One region of the Pseudidiomarina sp. genome, then DNA from elsewhere that is predicted to be linked to it. Evidence: predicted binding sites of a transcription regulator. Region 1 holds the regulator's gene; each other region holds the start of a gene.
What was found. Region 1 encodes sigma-54, which starts transcription at its own class of promoters, with help from an activator protein. Its sites were predicted from a motif close to GTTGGCACGNNNNTNGNNT; they were not measured.
Positions count from the first base shown of each region.

Region 2: a site for sigma-54 is predicted at 3,737-3,755, ahead of ACN0UN_RS06235 (nitric-oxide reductase large subunit). Genes of this name have one in related genera too.
Region 3: a site for sigma-54 is predicted at 2,567-2,585, ahead of ACN0UN_RS06185 (hemerythrin domain-containing protein). Genes of this name have one in related genera too.

Region 1 covers NZ_JBLWWR010000002.1:42,141-49,770, forward strand. Annotated here, with positions in the region: gene pmbA (metalloprotease PmbA) at 1-70, shown strand, start outside; gene mgtE (magnesium transporter) at 67-1,428, opposite strand; gene ACN0UN_RS03085 (HPr family phosphocarrier protein) at 1,465-1,743, opposite strand; gene rapZ (RNase adapter RapZ) at 1,753-2,604, opposite strand; gene ptsN (PTS IIA-like nitrogen regulatory protein PtsN) at 2,630-3,076, opposite strand; gene hpf (ribosome hibernation promoting factor) at 3,080-3,367, opposite strand; gene ACN0UN_RS03105 (RNA polymerase factor sigma-54) at 3,395-4,768, opposite strand; gene lptB (LPS export ABC transporter ATP-binding protein) at 4,777-5,502, opposite strand; gene lptA (lipopolysaccharide transport periplasmic protein LptA) at 5,483-6,016, opposite strand; gene lptC (LPS export ABC transporter periplasmic protein LptC) at 5,973-6,548, opposite strand; gene kdsC (3-deoxy-manno-octulosonate-8-phosphatase KdsC) at 6,545-7,099, opposite strand; gene ACN0UN_RS03130 (KpsF/GutQ family sugar-phosphate isomerase) at 7,099-7,630, opposite strand, start outside.
Region 2 covers NZ_JBLWWR010000005.1:114,326-121,955, forward strand. Annotated here, with positions in the region: gene hemN (oxygen-independent coproporphyrinogen III oxidase) at 1-1,100, shown strand, start outside; gene nrdD (anaerobic ribonucleoside-triphosphate reductase) at 1,117-2,952, opposite strand; gene nrdG (anaerobic ribonucleoside-triphosphate reductase activating protein) at 2,988-3,440, opposite strand; gene ACN0UN_RS06235 (nitric-oxide reductase large subunit) at 3,853-6,132, shown strand; gene ACN0UN_RS06240 (permease) at 6,228-7,442, opposite strand; gene ACN0UN_RS06245 (ATP-binding protein) at 7,588-7,630, shown strand, end outside.
Region 3 covers NZ_JBLWWR010000005.1:103,071-110,700, reverse strand. Annotated here, with positions in the region: gene ACN0UN_RS06200 (NnrS family protein) at 1-469, shown strand, start outside; gene ACN0UN_RS06195 (YbaN family protein) at 466-870, opposite strand; gene norR (nitric oxide reductase transcriptional regulator NorR) at 915-2,471, opposite strand; gene ACN0UN_RS06185 (hemerythrin domain-containing protein) at 2,636-3,172, shown strand; gene fnr (fumarate/nitrate reduction transcriptional regulator Fnr) at 3,201-3,905, opposite strand; gene ACN0UN_RS06175 (CC0125/CC1285 family lipoprotein) at 4,037-4,555, opposite strand; gene ACN0UN_RS06170 (hypothetical protein) at 4,585-5,295, opposite strand; gene ACN0UN_RS06165 (RNA polymerase sigma factor) at 5,285-5,821, opposite strand; gene ACN0UN_RS06160 (S8 family serine peptidase) at 5,980-7,341, shown strand; gene ACN0UN_RS06155 (surface lipoprotein assembly modifier) at 7,352-7,630, opposite strand, start outside.

The DNA of each region.
Region 1 (7,630 bases):
TGTAGACATGCGTCATGGTGTGCGCACCGGCTCGGTATTGTTAGAGGAAATGCGTATTGCCGGTGTTTAACCGAGCAGTAGGGTTGCCGTACCTAAGAATGCAAAGATACCCACAACGTCTGTCACGGTAGTCAGAATGACCCCGCCCGCAAGGGCTGGGTCAATATTGAACTTCTTCAATATTAACGGCACTGTAACACCGGCTAGGCCAGCTGCGAGCAAGTTCGCCATCATCGCAAATGCGATAATACCGCCGATAACTAAATCTTGTTTCCAAATCGCAATCACACCGGCAATCAGCACGGCCCAAATCACACCATTGAGTGCGCCAATCGCTAATTCCTTGCCAATTAACCAGCGTTGGTTACTGGCACCAATATGCCCAAGCGCCATACCACGTATAACCAACGTGAGTGTTTGTGAGCCAGCAATACCGCCCATACTCGGCACAATGGTGTTGAGGATGGCAAGAATCGCCATCTGCGCCAAGATATCTTCAAACATGGAGCTAACAGCGGCGGCAAGCAGTGCGGTCAGCAAATTCACACCTAACCAAATACTGCGACGACGGGTACTTTTTAATACCGGTGCAAAGGTATCCTCATCGTCGTCTAAACCGGCCATGCTCAACATGGAATGTTGTGCGTCTTCACGGATAATATCTACCACGTCATCGATGGTGATACGACCGAGAAGGCGGTTTTCAGCATCGATAACCGGTGCCGATATCCAATCTTGCCGTTCAAACAGTTTTGCGACTTCAGTTTCATCCATTTCAACCGGAATGCCCTGAATGTCTTGATCCATGACTTCGTTAACATATTTGGCTGGATCAACGGTTAGTAGCCGTGTAATTCCTATTTCGCCAATGAACTTGTCATCACGATCCACCACGTACAATTTATCGGTTGCTTCAGGTAGCTCGCCTTTTAGGCGCAAATAACGCAATACCACATCGATGCTTACGTCGGGACGTAAGGTGATGGTATCGGTGTTCATCATACCGCCGGCAGTTTCTTCGGCGTAGGAGAGCGCTTGCTCGGCACGATGCCGATCTTGCTCGTCCATCGACTTCAGAACTTCTTGATAGACCTGCTCAGGAAGGCCACGAAGAACGTAGGCAAGGTCATCGGTATCCATGCCCTCGGTAGCAGCGGCCAGCTTCTCTGGCGCCATTTGGCGGATAACGGATTTTTGAACTTCTTCGGAGAGTTCTTCGAGAATGTCACCATGCTCTTCGGCATCGACCAACTGCCAAATAATGGCACGTGCTTTAGGCGGTGAGGATTCGAGTAGGAGTGCGACATCCCATGCTGGAAGGTTATGCAGCTGACGCCGGGCCTGCACATACATGCCACGGGCTAACGATTCAGAAACTTCCTGAATACGTTGTTCGGCAAATTCTTTGTCGGCAACTTCAGCTAGCATACGATAAACTCCCAGTAATATGAGAAGTTTACCGCATCATTGCGCTTCATCAAAGCGTGATTCAATTAAGTTTGCAATGGCATCCACTGCAACGAGCGCATCTTTACCCTCGGCAACCACGTCAATTTCACGCCCTTGCCCACTGGCTAGCAGCAGCAAACACATCACACTGGAGGCATCAACGTGTTGATCGCCTTGTACAATAGTCACTTTGGCATCGAATTGATGAGAAAGTTTGGCTAATTTGGTGGCTGCACGAGCGTGTAAACCCAATTTATTCCGGATTGTCACTGTGCGACGGATAACCTCACTCACAATAACACCTCACTTATGTCGGCTCGCCTCGCGATGGCGAACCTGTACTTTGAAGGGTTGATCACCAAAGCGCTTAGCAAGTTGCTCTGCGATATAAACAGAACGATGTTGACCACCGGTGCAGCCAATACCAATGGTTAAATAACTGCGGTTACTGCGCTGAAAGTGTGGCAACCAAGTTTCCAAAAACACTTCGAGCTGATGGATAAACTTAGTCACAAGTGGCTGCTGGGCGAAAAAATGTTGCACAGCGGGGTCGCGTCCAGTCAACGGCTTTAACTCAGGCTCCCAGTGCGGATTAGGCAGAATTCGCGCATCGAAGGCGTAGTCTAGGTCGGGCGGTAAACCATATTTATAACCAAACGACTGAAATACCACGATCAATCGTGACGCCGCTTTTCCAAGTACACGCTCGGCGACTTGCTCACTCAACTGATGCACACTCAAATCACTACTGTCGATTCGCCAGGTTGCGCGTTCAGCCAGAGGTTCCAGCATGGTCGCTTCCGCCGCAAGAGCGTCGGCAAGCGGCAGTTCTTTTTGTGACAGCGGATGCAATCGGCGCGTTTCACCAAAGCGGCGTAGTAAAATCGATTCGGAAGAATCAATATAGAGAATTTCTGGTTTGACTTTACTGGGTAGAAAGTCGAGCGCTTCGGTTAGCTCATTTTGGTCTGCAGGTAAATTGCGCACGTCAACGCTAACGGCAACTTTATCGTATTGTTCAATAACTGCATGAACCAAAGTTGGTAATAGCGTTATGGGGATATTGTCCACGCAATAGAAGCCGAGATCTTCAAGCACCCTCAGTGCAATGGTTTTCCCTGAGCCAGATCGGCCTGTAACAATAATAAGTTGCATCGAATTTGGTTACTCTACCATTTGGTTATTTGGTAAAAATTTCGTAGAGATCTTGGTCGCTCTGCGCATCGCGCAATGCCCGCGTACAATTTTTATCATTCAAACGCTGTGCTACGGAAGCTAAAGTTTGTAAATGTTGCTCATGCTCGTCTTCGGGCACAAGCAGTGCAAAAATAATATCCACCGGCTGGTTATCGATTGCATCGAAATCAATGGGCTCAGATAACGTCATTAAAATCGCAACAGGTTTATTGGCACTAGCCAAACGCCCATGCGGAATGGCGACACCGAGCCCTATACCAGTACTGCCTAACCGTTCACGATTGAGCAGGCTTTCAAATACATCAAAGCTAGTGGTGCCGGAGAGGCGAGGCGAGGCCAATTGACCAATGAGCTCAAGTACTTTCTTTTTGCTTGAGCCATCGACTGCACAGCGTGTGCAGTCGGGGCTTAATAAGGTGGATAAATCCATGATTTAGTGGCGTTTTATCTTTTCTTTATGTTTAATTACCTGCCGATCGAGTTTATCAATCAGCCCGTCAATGGCGGCATACATATCTTCATGTTGTGAATCTGCGAAAATTTCACCGCCATTTAAGTGCAGCGTAGCTTCCGCTTTTTGCGTTAACTTTTCAACATTTAAAATGACATGGACGTTATTTATGTGGTCAAAGTGACGCTGAAGCTTACTAAATTTACTGTCAACATAATCGCGCAATGCGTCAGTGATTTCTACGTGATGACCAGTCAGATTAATTTGCATAACATCTTCCTTCTGTTTGTCCAAGATTCAGATAAGACGTTTGCGTTGACTCGAGGGCGGAATGCTCAGCGCTTCTCGATACTTCGCAATGGTTCGTCTAGCTACTTGGATACCCTGTTCAGCAAGGAGTTCAGTAAGTTTACTGTCACTCAACGGCTTTTTCGGGTTTTCCGCAGCAACTAGTTTTTTCAACAAGGCTCTGATAGCTGTTGATGAAGCTTCCCCGCCATTGTCAGTGTTCAATTGACTTGAGAAGAAGTACTTCAATTCAAACACACCACGCGGTGAATGCATATACTTTTGCGTGGTTACCCGTGAAATTGTTGATTCATGCATATCTATTGCGCTGGCGATGTCGGCAAGCACCATAGGTTTCATCGCTTCAGCGCCATGTTCAAAGAAGCCTTGTTGGCGCGCAACAATAGCGCTCGCAACCTTCAATAAGGTTTCGTTGCGGCTCTCGAGGCTGCGGATAAACCATTTGGCTTCTTGTGTTTGTTGGCGAATGTATTGCATGTCGTCTTTTTGTCGCGCGCCTTGGCATAAGTTAAGGTAGCTTTCATTCACTTTAAGTTTAGGCACACTTTCAGGATTTAGCTCAACCACCCAGCGGTTATTTTTTTTGCGAACTAATACATCTGGAATCACATAGTCATCATTCGCGTTGCCAAAGCCTTCGCCTGGCCGTGGCTGAAGGTGTTGAATCAACTCCAGAACCTCAGCAAGGTCCGACTCCGACAGCCGCAATCGCCGCGCTAAAGTGCGGTAATCGCGACTTCCCAATAGCGCCAGATGCTCACGTACCGCCACCAATGCTGCGGCTCGCCAAGGGGTTTGTTCCGGTAAATGCAGCAGTTGCAACTCTAAACATTCGCGTACGTCACGCGCGCCAACGCCTATAGGATCGAAATGCTGAATGCGCTTCAACACCACGGCAACTTCATCGGGCTCGATCGGCTCGCCAATTTGATTCTCGGCAGCAGCCAAAATGTCGTCCAGTGAAACAGTTAAGTAGCCGCTCTCATCAATCGAATCAATAATCGCAAGGGCAATGAATTCATCGGTAGGGGAAAAATGCGACAGCTGCATTTGCCAGATTAAATGGTCTTGAAGGGACTGGTGGGTTTCACCTTGGTAAATTGCATCTTCGCCGTCATAACCAGCAGAGGACTGGCCTAAAGCAGCTGAACACAGGCTGTCCCATGGCGACTCATAGTCGCCAATGTCAGTCTCGCCTTCAGCATCAGCATGCTCGAGCTCAAGCAGAGGATTTTCTTCTAACGCTTGTTGCACTTCTTGTTGCAATTCAAGCGTTGATAACTGCAATAGTTTAATAGCCTGTTGCAACTGAGGTGTCATCGACAGTTGCTGCGAGAACTTAAACTGCAGGCTTTGTTTCATTGCACCACCTACAAGGTGAACTGTTCACCCAGGTAAACGTCTTTCACCTGCTGGTTATTTAGGATGGTCTGGGCGTCGCCACTGGCAATTAATTCACCGTGGCTTACTATGTAGGCATGTTCGCATACCGACAAGGTTTCGCGCACATTATGGTCAGTGATTAACACGCCAATACCGCGGTTGCGCAGGTGTTCAATTATCTTTTTAATATCTAGAACAGAGATTGGATCAACCCCGGCAAATGGTTCATCCAGCAAAATAAATGCAGGGTCTGCCGCGAGTGCCCGCGCGATTTCTACGCGTCGCCGTTCACCGCCAGACAGACTCATACCCAGGCTGTGGGCGATGTGCCCAATGTGAAATTCTTCCAATAACCCGTCAAGACGCTCTTCGCGGCCATTGGCGTCAAGGTCACTGCGGGTTTCCAGTATTGCCATAATATTATCGCGCACCGTCAGCTTGCGGAAAATCGAGGACTCTTGCGGTAAATAGCCGATGCCTCGACGAGCACGCTCATGCATGGGCAATAGTGAGATATCGTCATCATCAATCATGATGCGACCTTTATCGTTGTTCACCAGCCCAACAATCATATAAAACGTGGTGGTTTTACCGGCGCCATTGGGGCCGAGTAAACCAATAATCTGGCCAGACTCAACCGTTAAGCTGACGTCTTTGACTACCTGGCGTTTTTTATATGACTTAGCTAAATGCTCAGCGATTAGTCGGCTCATTGTTGGTGTCACTCTTTTTCTTCGGCATAAATATAGTGGTGACACGATCACTTTCATCGTCACCGCGGTTCGCTGTCATTTGTTGTGTGGCGAAGTTATACACAATTTCACTGCCTTGAATCACGCTATTGCTCTGTGAAACTTTGACATTGCCTGATAGCGTCAATAATTGCTTGGTTTGATCGTAACTAATTATTTCGGCTTCAGCAGAAATTGGAGAACCATCGTCCAGTTGTTGCTGGTACACCGCAGGGCTACCGCTTGCAGTAAACACATCAGACTGGTCGTCACGTCGCGTCACTTCCAAATGGTCAGCGCGAATGCTTAAGCTGCCTTGACGAATCACGACATTATCTTCAAACACAGCAATTTTGTTTGCCACGTCAAACCAGTCGCGTTCGGCATTAATTTTAATGGGCTGCTCAAAATCCAAGCGACCTTGGGCGTTCGCTTCACCAACGCAAAACAGACTAATTATTAGTAGTGCTGCTGCCGGTATATATTGTTTCAACATGTCGTGTAAGTTCCAATGTTTGAGCGCGCATATCCGCGCGCAGACCTTCGCCTTTAGCCGTAAAATCACGGCCTACAATCAGCACTGGCTGGTCAGTTTGAACGGATTCTTCCAGTGTATCAATGGTTAAATAGCTTGTTTCAATACGGTCTATAAATTCTGATTCCGAGAGGCTGATCATTTCAATGTTGCGCTCCAACACCAAACTCTTGTCTGCGTAAAATGAACCTTGCTCGGCCTGAACCTGCCAAATAGGACCGTTATTGTCGAGTTGCACAATGTAAGTCGGCGCGGTCAGTTCAGTCAGCCCAATTGGGCTGTAGTGGGTCATTTTTTCGGCCGCAATGCGGTGTGCTAGTTCACCATTAACACCGTACACACGCACAATCAGCCCTTGCGCCGTAAAATCCGGTTTAATTTCACTATAACCTTGCTGCTCGTCATCATTGTCATCAGCACCAAACGGCCGCCAGAAAAGTAATGCTGCGGTAACAAAAATTAGGGTGATAACCCACGCTAAATTGCGATTCACACGCTCACTCCGCCATGCAGTTGTAATTGCCCTTGGGCAAGAAGTATCAAGTCACTCAATTCGCGTACCGCGCCATAACCACCGCGTTGTGCCGTTACGTAATCCGCGATTTGTTGCACAAACGGATGTGCGTCTTGCACCGCAACGCCAATACCGCTGCGCTTAATCATGTCTACATCCGGCACGTCATCGCCAATCGTTGCAACCTGATGATCTTGCAAATTAAGCGTTTTTAGCAACGCATCGTAACAGGAGAGTTTTTCTACTTGTCCCTGGTAAACATGGGTTACCCCGAGTGCTTTCATTCGGTTTTCTACAATGGCCGATTGTCGTCCAGTAATTGCAGCAACTTGAATGCCCGCATTAAGCAGCGCTTTAACCCCGAAACCATCGCGGGCATTAAATGCTTTTAGCTCTTCGCCTTGATTGCCCAAGTAGATGCAACCGTCAGAAAATACGCCGTCAACGTCGCACACAACCAGTTTAATTTGCTTAAAACGTTCAAGCAATGTGTGTGAGATATCACCATACCAGGTGCTTATCGTTTCCATTACATCACTCCCGCTTTCAGTAGGTCGTGCATATTCAGTGCACCACGAGCGATGCCTTGGTCATCGACCACAAAGAGTCCATTAATTTTGCGGTCTTCCATAAGTTTTAAACCTTGTGCGGCTAAAACGTCAGGTTTAATGGTTACCGGGCTGCGCGTCATAACTTGCGCGATAGGTGTAGTATGTAAGTCGATGCGTTGGTCCAAAATGCGACGTAAGTCACCGTCGGTAAATATTCCAGCTAATTTACCTGAGCTATCACCAACACCGGTCATGCCCAACCCTTTGCGCGACATTTCGAGTAACGCTTCAGAAATAGTAGCTGATTCTGGCACCATGGGCATGCGATCACCGCTGTGCATAATATCGTGAATGTGAAGCAATAGCCGGCGACCTAAGCTGCCACCTGGGTGCGACATGGCGAAATCATCCGCGGTGAAACCTCGCGCATTCAGCAAGGCAACCGCTAATGCGTCGCCCATCACCAATGTTGCTGTGGTGGATGATGTTGGCGCGAGCCCCAGCGGACAA
Region 2 (7,630 bases), on a different contig from region 1:
TGGCCATGTACAAAGCGCTATTGGGCAACCGTAAATTTGAGTCGGTGCACATGGGCGGCGGTACACCAACATTCTTGAGTGAAACGCAGTTATCGCGTTTGATGGATTTATTGCACGAACATTTTAGTTTCACGGATAACACGGAATGGTCTATCGAAATTGACCCACGTAGTTGCAGTGATGATAAATTACGTCACTTGCGCAAGCTCGGTTTTGACCGCGTGAGTTATGGTGTGCAGGACTTCGACGCCAAAGTACAGATTGCGATCAACCGGGTGCAGGACACCGACATGATCAAGCATCAAATTGCCTTAAGCAAAGCGCTTGGTTTTCGCTCAATCAACCTCGACTTGATTTACGGCTTGCCGTATCAGCGTCCAGAAACATTTGCGGCTTCGATTGATCAGGTCATTGAATTAAACCCTGACCGTGTGTCGCTGTTTAGCTATGCCCATTTGCCATCGCGTTTTGCCGGGCAGCGTAAAATTGATGAGTCAAGCTTACCTACAGCGCCGATTAAACTTGAATTACTGCAGTTAGGCATTACCAAGTTTACTGCGGCTGGCTATCAGTTTATTGGTATGGACCACTTTGCTAAAACTGACGATACCTTGGCGCAAGCCCAGCAACGCGGTGAGTTACAACGTAACTTCCAAGGCTACACCACTTCCGGTCAAGATGCTTTGTTGGGTATTGGCGCATCATCAATTAGCCAAATTAACGGGGTGCTGTGGCAAAACGTGAAAGAGTTGCCTTCTTATTACAAAGCAATCAATAGCGACACCCTGCCGATTGTGAAAGGCTTTGAATTGAATGCTGATGATAAATTGCGTGCGGCGTTAATTTCGCAAGTAATCTGTCATTTCGATTTAGATATTCAAGAATTTGCCAACCGTTGGACCATTGAGAATTTTTGGGACTACTTTGCTGATGCCAAACGCAAGCTGGAACCATTTATAGAAGATGGTCTGGTTGAGCTTGATGCCAATCAATTGCGCGTCACGACCCTTGGTCGGCTTTGGGTGCGCAGTATCTGTGCCTGCTTTGATGCTTATCTTGACGACTCAGCCACTGCACCGCGTTACTCCAAAGTGGTGTAACGCGGCGCCAGCAATCTTAACTTGCTTGCTTGAGCGCATTGGCTTGCGCTCGAGCACCAGCAATACTGGTGTCGTGTTGCTTGCGATGATAATGCCGCGCAGCATGCTCTTGGCGACGCCCAGAGCTAAACGCTGACACCCGCTTCAAATAACCAATCACCCGCGTACCGTAGTCAATATCGGTAGAGCCACATGCTGAGCACTCGCAAAGCGTGCGCTTATCAATTTGTTCGCAGGCGTTGCAAATGGTGATTTTTACGTTAATGCAGAAATAATTGCAGCCGGTGGTTGCAGCAATATTGAGCATCGATAAGTAGCCGTCGGTTGTTAGCTTTTCATCTAAATTCAAATGCAATGCTGAGCCACCATCGAGAAACTCAATGAGCTCGTCGCCGTGCATGATGAACTTGTCCAGCGAGTTGGTCGCATCATCTTCCACCACATAGAAATACGAGTTATAGCAGTCGCGTGGCACAAAATAGCCGTCTTCACGATCCCACTTCGCATTTTTAACACCGAGGTTTTCTGCGGGGACAAATTCAGTGTTAAACATGTAACCATATTCTTGTTTCGCACGTTTGTTGGCGTCATAAATGACTTTTAAATGCCGTTGCACAAACTCGATATAGTCGCGATTGTTGCTGGCAACCAAACCTTGCGACTCGGCAGCTTCAACCATGCCATTAATACCAATCGTCAAAAACTGTTTATCCAGTGAGATAAACCCAGCATCGTAAACGGTGAGCAGCCCCGCGGCTTTGTAGTCTTCCATAATCTTCCGGTAAGCCACTTGGTACTTCTGGATTTTCTCAATTTCTGTTTCCAGATCACGACCATCCTGAACCAGTCGATTCATATTAATGGTAATGACGTTGATTGACCCGGTCGCCACACCACCCGCGCCAAGCGTGTAGGAAAACGTATTATCACTAATCTCACTGCGCAGGCGGCAACAGGAAGCCAGTGAGTCGGCATTTGGTGACAGGTAAACAAAGAATGAGTTGCCATCAGCAAGTTCGTGCGCAATATGACGTGCAAATTCCTGGTCCTTACATTGTCCTTTGTCAGTCAGCATCGCCACCGTTACCACTGGAAACGTTAAAATGGTTTTCTTGCGCTCTTCGTTAAACCAATGCAAGAAGAAGTCTTGCAGTTTACTAACTGACGCCCAGCTGCCCTTACTAAAGTCGGGGAACACAAAGTCACCGAACATGCTTTCAAAGTAATGCTGGTCATATACTGAGATATTCCAAAATACACTTTGGTAACCACGCGCAGCGGCAGGTTGATTTAACGCATAGACGACATGTTGTAGGTGGTTTGCAATCTCATGGGGGTGGGTTTCAAGGTAATTATCACCATAATCACGGCGTGCAAAATGATCAAAATACGCAAGAAACTCTACCGTAGCCACCGCGCCAGCAAACTGTGAGCTTACCGCAAATACAAAATTCACAAAGGTGCCACAGAAGCTTTCTAAATGCTTAGGCGCTTTCGACTCGCCACCAAGCTTGGTTAAGCCGTCACGCAAAAATGGGTACATGGTTACCGACACGCAATACGGTTTTAAGCTGGTTTCGTCATGCACATAAATTTCGTGGTCTTCAATTTGGCGAATGTACTCTTGCCCTAATTCGGGGCCAAATAACTCACTGATTTTGGTGCTGACTTGCTTCCGGTTAACCTGCACAAAAAAGTCCTTCATTAACTCAGCCTCTAGGGTCGCAATGTTCTTTTGGGTAACATTTGCATTGGCGTCCATCTTCGAGCCATCCGCGGCATTTTGCGCCGATAAATAGTGTTTGATGAAATCCATCTTTGCGTCAACTTGTTCTGGGTTTAAGCGCAACATGGCTACTCTCCTTATTTATAGTTTTAATGGTCCGGTTAGCTTGCAAGGAACCGGCAGTTCAGCAGTCGCTGAGTGCGTAAGTCATAAAACTTCTGATTTGTAGTAGGGCTATCAAGGCCCCCCAAACTGGCCACCCATGGCCCTGTCTTGAGGTAGGTCAAATGGTGTTTAATACGCAGCGACACATCGTCATAACCGGTGTATAAACAGGTTTGTAATCCCGCTTGTTGTGCTTGCTGCAGTCGTTCAATTAGGGCTTCCGGCTGCCATTCGCCGCCTAGAAAAAGCACGCAAGTAATTAAATTGCGATATTGAGCCAAGCGCGCTGCAAAGTATTCGGAAGTCAGTTGCTCGCCGCTACCGACCGGCCAGCTGTCGACACTGTGGCAACCTTTACACCCAACCGGACATCCGGTAATGGTGTACGCAAGAGAGACCTCTCCAGGCACCTCCTGAAAAACCACTTGTTCAGCGCTGTATCGCAGCATAATAAACCTATATCTTGTGTGCTTATTTGTTAACATGTCTATATGTTGTGTTTCTTCCTATCAAGCATAGACGCGGCGCACTTTACTGCATTGATTTAGATCAATAAAAACTACCCCCAATGGGTATACCCCATAGATTCCTTTCAGTTACCTCTTTAGCTCAATTTCTAACGGTGCCAGCCCGTGCGATTCTATACGCGGGTAATTTCTACCAAGGCGGTTTAAATGACTGCGCAAGAGCTGGGTTGATTTAACCCACAAAGATTAAATTTTCGTGCTATTTCAGCCAAATACAAAGTGGCACGGAGCTTGCTATAAGGATCAAAGTGCGCGCTAGTCACATCTGACCCAGTGCAAACTTGATTAAAGGGAGAATCAACAATGCAACAACATCAACAGCCGGAGGTGCCAAATGGCCGGTTATAAAAAATTATGGTGGATACTGATAGCCATTTTGGCCATCACCTTTGGTGTCCTGGGATACTTCGGTAAAGAAGTTTACCGTGTCGCTCCGCCGATTCCTGATCAAGTCATGACCGAATCAGGTCACGTTTTGATGACGGAAGAGTCGATTCTTGACGGGCAAACCGCCTGGCAATCAGTCGGTGGCATGCAATTAGGCTCTATCTGGGGGCATGGCGCATACCAAGCACCTGACTGGACGGCCGATTGGTTGCACCGCGAATTAGTGGCTTGGTTAGAAATAACCGCCCAGAAAACTTATGGACAAAGCTATGCAAGCCTAACCGCAGCACAACAAAACTCGCTGCAGTTCGAGCTGAAACAGGCTTACCGTCATCCAGCTTATGACGCCGCAACGGATACCTTGGTTGTTGGTGATGTGCGTGCACAAGCTATTGCGGAAACTGCGGATTACTACAAACGTCTTTTCAGTGACGACTTGTCGTTAAAAAGCACGCGCGAAAACTATGCAATGAAAGAAAACACATTGCCAAGCTTAGAACGCCGCGAAGTTATGACCCAGTTCTTTTTCTGGACTGCATGGTCAGCCGCAACCGAGCGTCCTGATAGCGATGTAACGTATACCAACAACTGGCCACATGAGCCGTTGATTGACAACAAGCCGAGTGCCGAAAATTTAATTTGGTCCTTAGTGTCAATCATTCTGCTTATTGCCGGTGTCGGTGGCTTGATTTGGGCTTGGGCCTTCTTACGTGATCATGACGAAGAAGAAACGGAAGCGCCGAAAAAAGATCCAATCAGCTTGGTAAATCTAACCCCTTCACAAAAAGCACTGGGTAAATACCTGTTCTTGGTCATGGCGTTATTTATCGTACAAATATTCTTAGGTGGCTTTACTGCGCACTACACGGTTGAAGGCCAAGAATTCTATGGCATTAACGTGTCGCAGTGGTTCCCCTATTCATTAGTACGCACCTGGCACATACAGGCGGCGCTCTTCTGGATTGCAACCGGCTTCTTAGCGGCGGGATTATTCTTAGCACCGATTATTAACGGTGGTAAAGACCCGAAATTCCAAAAGCTTGGGGTTGATATCCTGTTCTGGGCTCTTGTTGTGGTTGTTGCCGGTTCGTTTATTGGTAACTACTTGGCCATTGCGCAAATCATGCCTGAGCACCTCAGTTTCTGGCTGGGTCACCAAGGCTATGAATACGTCGATTTAGGGCGTTTGTGGCAAATTGGTAAGTTCCTTGGCATCGTATTCTGGCTTGGTTTGATGTTACGCGGCGTTGTTGGCGCGTTCAAACAGCCTGGCGACAAGAACTTGTTAGCGCTACTAACCGCTTCTGTGGTTGCGATTGGCTTGTTCTACGGTGCTGGCTTCTTCTACGGCGAACGTACTCACTTATCCGTGATGGAATACTGGCGCTGGTGGATCGTTCACCTGTGGGTTGAAGGCTTTTTTGAAGTGTTTGCAACTGCAGCGTTAGCGTTCATCTTTAATAGCATGGGCCTTGTGTCTCGCCGTATGGCAACTGCTGCCGCATTGGCCTCAGCGTCACTGTTCATGTTAGGCGGCGTACCGGGTACCTTCCACCACTTGTACTTCTCAGGTACTACAACACCAATCATGGCTGTTGGGGCAACGTTCTCTGCGCTTGAAGTGGTGCCATTGGTGGTACTGGGTTATGAAGCATGGGAAAACTGGAGCTTGCAACGTCGCGCCGAGTGGATGCAACGTATTAAGTGGCCACTACTGTGCTTTGTTGCTGTGGCATTCTGGAACTTCTTAGGTGCTGGCGTGTTGGGCTTCATGATCAACCCACCCATTGCGCTGTATTACATCCAAGGCTTGAATACCACACCAACCCACGCTCACGCGGCATTGTTTGGGGTGTATGGCTTCTTAGCAATCGGTTTCGTACTGTTAATCTTGCGCTACATTCGTCCGAACTTCGCGTTTAACGACAAGATTATGAAAACTGGTTTCTGGTGGTTGAATATCGGCTTGTGCTTGATGTTATTCACGAGCTTGTTACCTATTGGTTTCATCCAGTTCTACGCCTCGGCTACTGAAGGCTTGTGGTACGCACGTAGTGAAGCATTTATGCAGCAACCATTACTGCAAAGCTTGCGCTGGATTCGTACTATCGGTGACGTTGTGTTCATCATTGGCGGACTCGCTGTTGCCTATCAGGTTGTTATTGGCCTGTTTGGCAAACAGCAAGAAGCTGAAATTGACGCTACACCGGTAACTGTAAAAAGCTAGGTAGTTTGACGTAACACAATTTGTGTTGTTGACCGTGGTTTGCCACGGCAGTGTTAGCCCGAGACCTCCCAACCGTCTCGGGCTTTTTTTATGCGTTATATGATAACGTAAACAACCATGCCACCAATCAACCAAACTGCACTGAGTACACAAAGGCCAGCCATAATTTTATCACCGAGCGATGACGCGCTATGGTCATGATCGTGGTGATCATGCTCACTGGCTTGTTGTGCCTGACGCCAAAAAACAATCATCACCGTGCTAAGTGCAAGAAAGATTAGGTTCAAAACAAACCCATAATTTAGCTGAAAGTGCTCCTGCTCCGCTGGCGAAGTCCATTGCGATGCATCAGGTAGCAAGTCAAATGCAACCAAGCCGTAGTGCATCACCAATGACGCTGCAACCAGGCACACGAATAGCATCATGGCAATGTAAAGCGCCATTTTCCAGCCGTAGTACCGCGCATTTATTTTCAATACCGGAAGCACAATCAAATCAGAAAATATAAATGCCATGACCCCGGCAAAAGCTACACCCTCGCCAAATAGCACTGCCGCCAATGGAATGTTCCCCATAGAGCCAATAAAGGTAAAGAATGCAGCGATTGGCCCTACCACAGCCTGTTGCAACAATGACCAAAAGCCCGGTTCACCGGCACTGCCCACGCCAACAAAAAGCCACTCGAAAAACGCACTCGGTACGAACGCCGAAATAACACCTGCAACGGTAAAGCCGATAAGAATGTCCTGCCAAACCATTTGCCATTCCATGACATATTTTTGGCCGACTTGCTGCCACGTTTCTTTACTCAATAGGTCAGATAAGGTGCTTTCATGCCGATGTTCGTCTTCGCTGTCTTCGTGACGCGCTTGCTTAATAAGCTTTTGTGGATTGGTTAACGTAATAAATAGCCATACGAACAAAATCAGCAGCAGCCCCCCAACATACTCGCCAACCACAAACTGCCAGCCTAGAAAAATAGAGATAACAAACCCCAGCTCTATCACTAAGTTTGTTGACGCGAGCATAAACGCCATCGAAGCACTAAAAGCCGCGCCCTTATTAAAGAGCGCGCGGGTGGTTGAAAGCGCAGCAAAACTGCAAGAACTGGAAATGAATCCGAAAAACGTACCTAAGGAAACTGATTTAAGGTTGTTATTTCCCATTGCGTTGCGCATGCGTCGCTTGGTGATTAGCACTTGAATTAAACTACTTATCAAATAGCCTAATACAAAGGCCCATAATGCCATCCAGAAAAAACCAAAACTGGTATACGCGGATTTTCCCCAAGTGGTTATAAATTCAGCCATTAATTCTCCCTAAGCCGTCAATTTGAGCTCAAAGTATAGCAGTGCACCAAAACCTTTGAGCAAATCATAAAATTCCTGATTCGCACCCAAACGTATTTGGCGTTAAACTATACAGCTACCTGCAACAACGCTCAGTATAGGTATTATGAATAAATTTTCGATTGTGACACGCATCGGTATTGCCCTAA
Region 3 (7,630 bases), on a different contig from region 1:
TGCAATTTACGCGATCAGTGCGGTTGCTTTGGGTGTTCGTTGTTTGCGCTGGCGCATCTGGATAACGCTGCGGGTTCCGCTCCTGTGGTCGTTGCATATCGCGTATTGGTTTATTCCATTGGGTTTAGCGCTGTTCGCGCTGCGTGAGTTGGGTTTCAATATCAGCAACTCGATTGCGCTGCATGCGCTAACCGCTGGTGCTATGGGCAATATGATTTTGGCCATGATTGCCCGAGTTTCGTTAGGGCACAGCGGCCGACCATTGCAGCCGAAAGCGATTATGTCATTGGCGTTTTTGTTGGTGGCCGTTGCGGCACTTTCGCGGGTTCTATTAACCTGGCTGGCGCCAGAACTTAGCATGTCATGGTTTATGTTTAGCGCTGCCGCGTGGATTCTTGCGTATTTGATTTACGTGGTTGTGTACTTGCCAATTTTGATTACCCCACGACCAGACGGACGCCCAGGTTAATCGTTAAATTGGCTAGCAGGTGGCTTCGTGGGTGCAGCTTCTGGGCGCAGCCACAGCCATACCGCAACCGTTGCCATAATGCCAATAATGCCAAATTTAAAGGCGATGTGAACGGGGCTGAACGTCAGCATGATGGCGCTACCGGTCATCATAATACTGGCAATCACTTTGGGTTGCCGCTTCACCACACCATATTTACGCCAGGCGATAATCTGAGGGCCGTATTTGGGATGTTCCAGTAGTTTTTGCTCCACTACAGGCCAGCCTTTGCCGCCAGCCCAAGCTGCTGCCAGCAAAAAAGGTACAGTGGGCATTATCGGCAACAGCAGCCCGATAACGCCCAGCAGCAATGATAAAACAGCGATAGTCCGCCATAAAATGATGCGCAGGAATACAGTCATGCCAGATTCAGCTCGCTTGCAAGTTATGCCAACAGTGGAGATATTTACTTGAGCCCTAAGCGCCCTGCAAGTTTATGCAAGTTACTCGGATCAAGGTCCAGTATACGAGCTGCTTGCGTCCATTTATAGTCTGTTTGCTCAAGTGCTTGTTGAATGAGTTCACGTTGCACCGTTTGAATGGCGTTTTTCAGGTTCAGCGAACCGGCCGCAAGTGAACCTGTCACGCGTGGTAAGGGTAAGTCTTGCGTTGAAACGGTCTGGATCACCGCGTTTGGTAAGTCGAGCAATTCGGCATCAATGCTGACGATATCATCCCGCCGAGCGCCTAAGCTTAGTGCTTTTATGGCAGCGCGACTGATGGTGTGCTCGAGTTCGCGGACGTTACCCGGCCAGTCATACCGATGCAGGGCTTGTTCGGCTGCGGCTGACAAACGCAATGCCCGCACACCAAGACGAGCCCGATTAAGCTCCAGGAAGTGCCCGGCCAACACGGCAATATCATCTTGCCGGTCACGCAGCGGCGGAATCGGTAACGGATAAACGGACAAGCGGTGATATAAATCAGCGCGGAAATCACCAGACTTTATTTGTTGTTTCAAATCGCGGTTGGTCGCGGCGACAATACGAACATTTACAGTGTGTGATTTATCACTGCCGAGTCGCTGAATTTCGCCGTTCTGTAATACGCGCAACAGTTTCGCTTGAATCGATAACGGCAGCTCGCCAACCTCATCAAGGAAAATAGTGCCACCATCGGCGCTGTCAAACCTTCCCGCGCGCTCACCGGTAGCACCAGAATACGCGCCTCGGGTGTGCCCAAACAGTTCGCTTTCGGCGAGTGTTTCAGGCAACGCGGCGCAATTCACGTACACCATAGGCTTATTGCTACGCGGCGACAAACGGTGCAGCTGGCGTGCGAAAAGCTCTTTACCAACACCCGTTTCGCCGAGTAATAAAACGGGCAGATCGGAGCCGGCCACAACGTCTAGTTCTTGCAGTACGGCTATCAGCGCCGCGCTATGACCGATAATATCCTGACTGTCGGTACCATTACTGGTTAGTGAATACTCGCTATCGCGACGGTTGTTGCGGAGCGCACGAATGTTCTGCTCGATTAAGCCCATACGAATCGCCGCTTCAACGAGTAAGCTTGCCCGTTGCAAAGCTTGCATGGTTTGCGCATCAAAGGTACCTGGTTCTAGGGCATCCAGTGTTAGCACGCCCCATATTTTGCCCTCAATGTGTAAACTAATTCCCATGCAGTCGTGCACGGCAAGGTGGCCGTCCGGGCTATCTTCAATAAGGCCATCATAAGGGTCGGGAAGCGCACTGTCCGGTTCGAAACGAACAGTTTCGCGATTGCTTAAAATGCGTGCCAAGCGCGGGTGTTGCTGTACTAAGAATCGCCGGCCCAAAGCTTCGCGTCGTAGCCCGATGCTCGCAATGGGTCGTAGCATGTCTTGATCGTGTTTCAAGATAACCACAGCACCACAGTTAAAATGGGCTCGTAGTGCTTTAACCAATTTTTCCAGCCGAATTACAGCCGGTAAATCGGTTACCAAATCAGCAATAAGCGTTTCGAGTAACGTGACATCTTGCATGGTATAAACAACCCTTTAGGGCCTAATGACCCGATTAAATATGGGTTTAATTTACCATCTCGGCTAAAAACCCGATATAAATCAAAGTGGGTAGTTTTGGCATCTAATTTGCAGTAGTTACGAGGTGTTCAGCAATTTATATCACCCATTTTAGGAGAGTGACCATGACCACCCACACTATTCACAATGAAGCCTTAGCCGTTTATCAGGCAATGCCAAAGAAAGCACTGACCGAATTCGTGATTGAACATTTTCATGAAAAACACCGTGCCCAATTGCCAAACCTCATCAATCTTGCCCGTAAAATTGAAGACGTGCACAACGATCATGACGAATGCCCAGCTGGATTGGCCGAGCATTTACAGGCGATGTATCAAGAATTAGAAAGCCACATGATGAAAGAAGAACAAATTCTTTTCCCAATGTTGGCGGGTGATATTTTTCCAAAAGGCCCAATAGCGGTCATGGAAGAAGAGCACGATCAGCATGAGCAAATGGTTGCGCGGTTACTGGACCTGACCAATCAAGGTAACGCGCCACGTGGCGCTTGCGGCAGTTGGATTATGTTGTATGAAGGAATTAACGAATTTGTCAGTGACTTGCACCAGCATATCGCGTTAGAAAACGCCGTATTGTTTAAACAGCCAGAACAAGCCAGTAAAGGTCATGGTAACGGCCATTGCTGTGGCGGTTGTCAGTAAAGTTGGAGTGTTCAAAAAGCTGGCTCAATTATTGAGCCAGCTCGCGCAGACGGTTTGGTTCAAGTACGTTAACGAGCTTGTTTTGTACTTCAATGACACCCTCAACCTGCAGTGCCGACAAAATGCGACTGATTGTTTCAACCGAGAGCCCCAAATAATTGCCAATATCGGCACGGGTCATGGTTAAACGGTACGAACGGTTTGATAAGCCACGTTCCTTGAAGCGGTCAGCTAAAGTAACGAGGAATTGCGCAAGGCGTTGTTGTGCAGAACGATTATTGAGAGTGCCCAGCAGTTGTTTGCTGGAAAATATTTCGCCACTCATCAAGCGCCACATTTGCCGACGTAGGCCGGGCATTTGCTCAGCCAGATCATCCAATGCGTTAATTGGTATTTCACACAACATCGCTGTTTCAAGTGCTTGCGTGTAGCTGCGATGCTCGCTATTCGCTAACGCGTCAAAGCCAATCAAGTCGCCAGGAAGGTGAAAATCGATGATTTGTTCAACACCATTATCATCAATGGTGTATGACTTCAGTGAACCGCTGCGTACAGCATATAAAAACTTTAATGGCGCACCGGCGTTAACTAATATATCGCGCTTTTGCAGCGGTTTGTGACGCTGAATAATTGTATCTAAGCGCGCCATACCCTCTTGGTCGAGTTGATATGGCAAACACAGCGTTGCCATGCTGCAATTTTGACAATGAATGTGTGAGGTCATGTTCGTCATAACGTTTTCCTGATGCAGATCAAAATCGATATGTGATGCATGCAGTATACGCGCTACGTTTATAAATTAACCTTGCGCTGATGGAGTACCCCCGAGATCCCTCTCTAGGGGTATATTGTGCTGGCTAGTTATTATTTCGGGCTAAGATTATCCTTTACTTCTTGCGCACTGAAGCTGTAGTCAGTATCTGGGCGCATGCCTTTGCCGAGTTTAACTTCTAGAATACTTTGAATTTCGCTCGATTCATTGCCACCAATGTGTACACCAGCGCTCATGCTGGTGCGCGGGTAACTGGTGGTGGTGCATGTGACTAAGCCACAGCGGGTGACCATATCGCGTGAACTGGTATAGCCTAAACTGGTGTCGGGTTGCACCCGCTCGCGATCAACAAGCGTTTCGCGATGCGTCACTACAAACCAGTCATACCCGTTTTCGAGTGTGACTTCGGCAGCGCGGAGTAAGGCATAATCCATGGCTTTGGTTTTGTCGGTACCGCGCGCTTTGAAGCTTACACGGTATTGCGTATCGGAAATTTTGGTTTCTTGGTAGCCGTAGCCCGAGCCTTCAGCTTTGCGATAGTCGGGCTGTGAGCTACAGCCAGAAAGTACCAGAGCCAATACTGCGAACAACATAACATTCAGTGTTTTCATGGTCGTTCTCCTTCGTTTTTATGCAGCTTTTAGTCTTTCCAAGCCGCGATAAGTTTTGCTTTTTCTTGCGCTGGCGTTAATGGCGCCGAACGCATCATTTGGTCAAGTAACGGGTCAAGTACGTGTTGCCCTGACGCCGTTTGATATGTGGCGTTGTTTGCTTGCGTGACCATACGAACACTGGCAATTTCGTGCCATTGCTCACTGCGGCGGCATTGTATGGCCACGGTGGTTTGTTGCGCCTGAGTCAGCTGATATTGGCGGCAGTAATCGCCTTGGTCATCCTTAAAGGTGAGTTGTGCCGTCAGTGTGGTATCCGCATCAAGCTGATACGGAATGCCACTTGGTTGCGTTTCAAGTGCGAAGGCCACGTCATGATTGACGCCTGAGTCCGTTGAGCCAGGTAACCACTGTCCGAAACCGAACCCCACCATTAATGCCACGCCAGCTGCCATAGCTACGTGCTCCTTCAGCGCATTGCGAACCTGCTGCCAGCGGCCCATTGAAACGACGTTGGGAGCTTCTGCAGGTTCCTCAAGCAACGCATAAATATGTGCTGGAATGGGTTGTTGCAGTTGTGCGTCTAAGCGCTCACCAACCTGTAAATCAACCATCGCTAAGGCGGATAAACGTTCTGCCAAAGTGTCATCTATTTCCAGTTGCGCACGAATGGCTTCAGCTTCACTGGGTTCAAGTTCATTGTCGAGAAAAGCTGATAATTTAACGTCATCAATGAACATAAGGTGCTCCCTTTGAACCGTTATCGCCCGATGAAGGACTCGGCTGCTGCAATAGTTCAACGAGTTTAATGCGGGCACGGGCCAGTCGGCTCATGACCGTTCCGGTGGGAACATCAAGAATCTCAGCGGCTTGGCGATAACTCAGGCCTTGAATTGCGACCAATGCCAACGCAGCGCGCTGATCATCAGGTAGCCCAGCAAGTGCTGCATCTATTTCATGCAATTCCATCTGGTCATGCACACGTTGGGCATCGTCCGGGCTCGTCGTTTGCTGTAATTCTTCACGCTGCGTCGCATTTTCACGAACTTTACGTGCGCGATGCTCATCAATCCAAGCGTTGCGGCATACTCTAAAAGCCCAAGCAAGAAGCTCAACGTCGTCCGGTATTGGGCGTGTTAGCATGCGCTCGACGGTAGACTGAAGTAAGTCATCGGCATCGGCAAGGTTACCGCACAGCGATAACGCAAAACGCCGCAATGCTGGCAATAGTGAGCTAAGCTGTTGTTTAACTTGTGTTGTTGTCATCGTTATTCCCAAGTTGCGTTAGCTAAAACAGAGAAAATTCATCCTGTGCTACCTTGGTAACGAACGGCACGTATGATTTATTCCATGGGTATGGAATTTTTTTTGCTGGGAACCGTTAACCGAGTACACATCGGTTCTTCTGCACGAGGTACAACGTTATGACTATAAAGCTAGCACAAAATGTCACGCCGCGATTACTGCAATTGGCATTATTAACCTTGGTTTTACCAACGGTTGGTTATGCGCAAGTCATTGATAATACGATACAGCCTGCGCTGCAAGATATTCAACGCACCACCCAAACGGTGCGTGATGAAGTGCAAAACCGCGTTCAACAAAGGGTGCAAGATCAGGTTCCGGAGTCAGCGCAACGTCTTACGCAAGACATCAACTCAACCGCAATCACGGTGCTGCCCGACGTTACCGAGCGCTTAGCGGTACTGGACTCGAACCAGCAGGAGCTATTTGCAGAAGTGACACTGGCCAATGGCAACCGTGTACTTGAGCGGGAATGGCTGATTGTGGCGTCTGCCGAAGCCGAACATGCGCTGCAGCAAATAGGTGCGCAAGTGCTTGCCAAACAAACATTGGGGGCACTGGATGTAACGGTGTTGCGCTTTAAGGTGCCCGCCGAAATGAATGATGAAACATTACTGCGAAATAAATTTTCCAAAGCTGCTGCTGCATCGTTAGTGCGCCATTTTGTTTACGATGCACAAAGCAACGATGCCGGAACTTCGCGTGCGCAATTTACTCAGCAGCAATGGTGCGAAGCGCCCGTAACAATTGGAATGATTGACACAGCAATAGATACCTCACACCCGGCATTTGCGCAGCAGACTATTGTGCAGAAAGATTTTCTTCAAGCAGACATTGCGCAGCCAACCGCCCACGGCACAGCAGTTGCAGGGCTATTAATAGGAGCGCATGACGACTATATCAGCCTCGTTCCAAGGGCTAAGCTTTATAGCGCGGCAATTTTTCATCGGCATAATGCCATGCAGCAAGGTGCCGCTTTGTTGCCGTTGTTGGAAGCAATGAATTGGCTTGCGGAGCAGCATGTTAAAGTGATTAATCTGTCCCTCACTGGGCCCGCTAATGCGTTATTGGAGCAAGCTGTAAAGCGACTCTCTGAACGCAATGTTTTGCTGGTTGCCGCGGTTGGCAATAATGGCCCCGCCGCACCGGCGAATTACCCAGCTGCCTATGATGATGTAATTGCGGTAACCGCCGCTGATGCGCAAGGGCAGATTTACCGGTGGGCAAATCAAGGTGACTATGTTGAGTTTACTGCCCGAGGCGTGCAGGTAAGTACTGCAAGGCGCGACGGCAACGTTGGATATGAAACAGGAACGTCCATGGCGGCACCCGTTGTTGCGGCAGCAGCAGCGTGTTTGTGGTTTGAGCAGTCCACCGCACCCGCTACTGACGTGCGTGATTTGTTGCAGCAACGGGTGGTGGATTTGGGTGGGAAAGGACGTGATTCCGTGTTTGGGTTCGGCCTATTAGTGCCAAAATGATGCATGGCGCTTAAAACGAAAAACCAAGCCGAACGCCCGCCCGTGTTTCATCATAGTCAACGGCATCAAAGTTTGACTGGTTATCAACATATTCAAGTGTTGGCGTTAGCGTTACGGATGCGGTAAGCGGAATATCCCATTGGCCGCGTACACTGAAGCGTTGTTCTTCACGTGCTTCGCCATCCAACAGTTGCATGGGTGCGGCATAATCGCGTTGCTGCCACTGCAAGGCCAACTGCCAGCGATGCGTGCCGCCCCAACCCGATGTTTGTGTTTGCCAAGTCAGGCG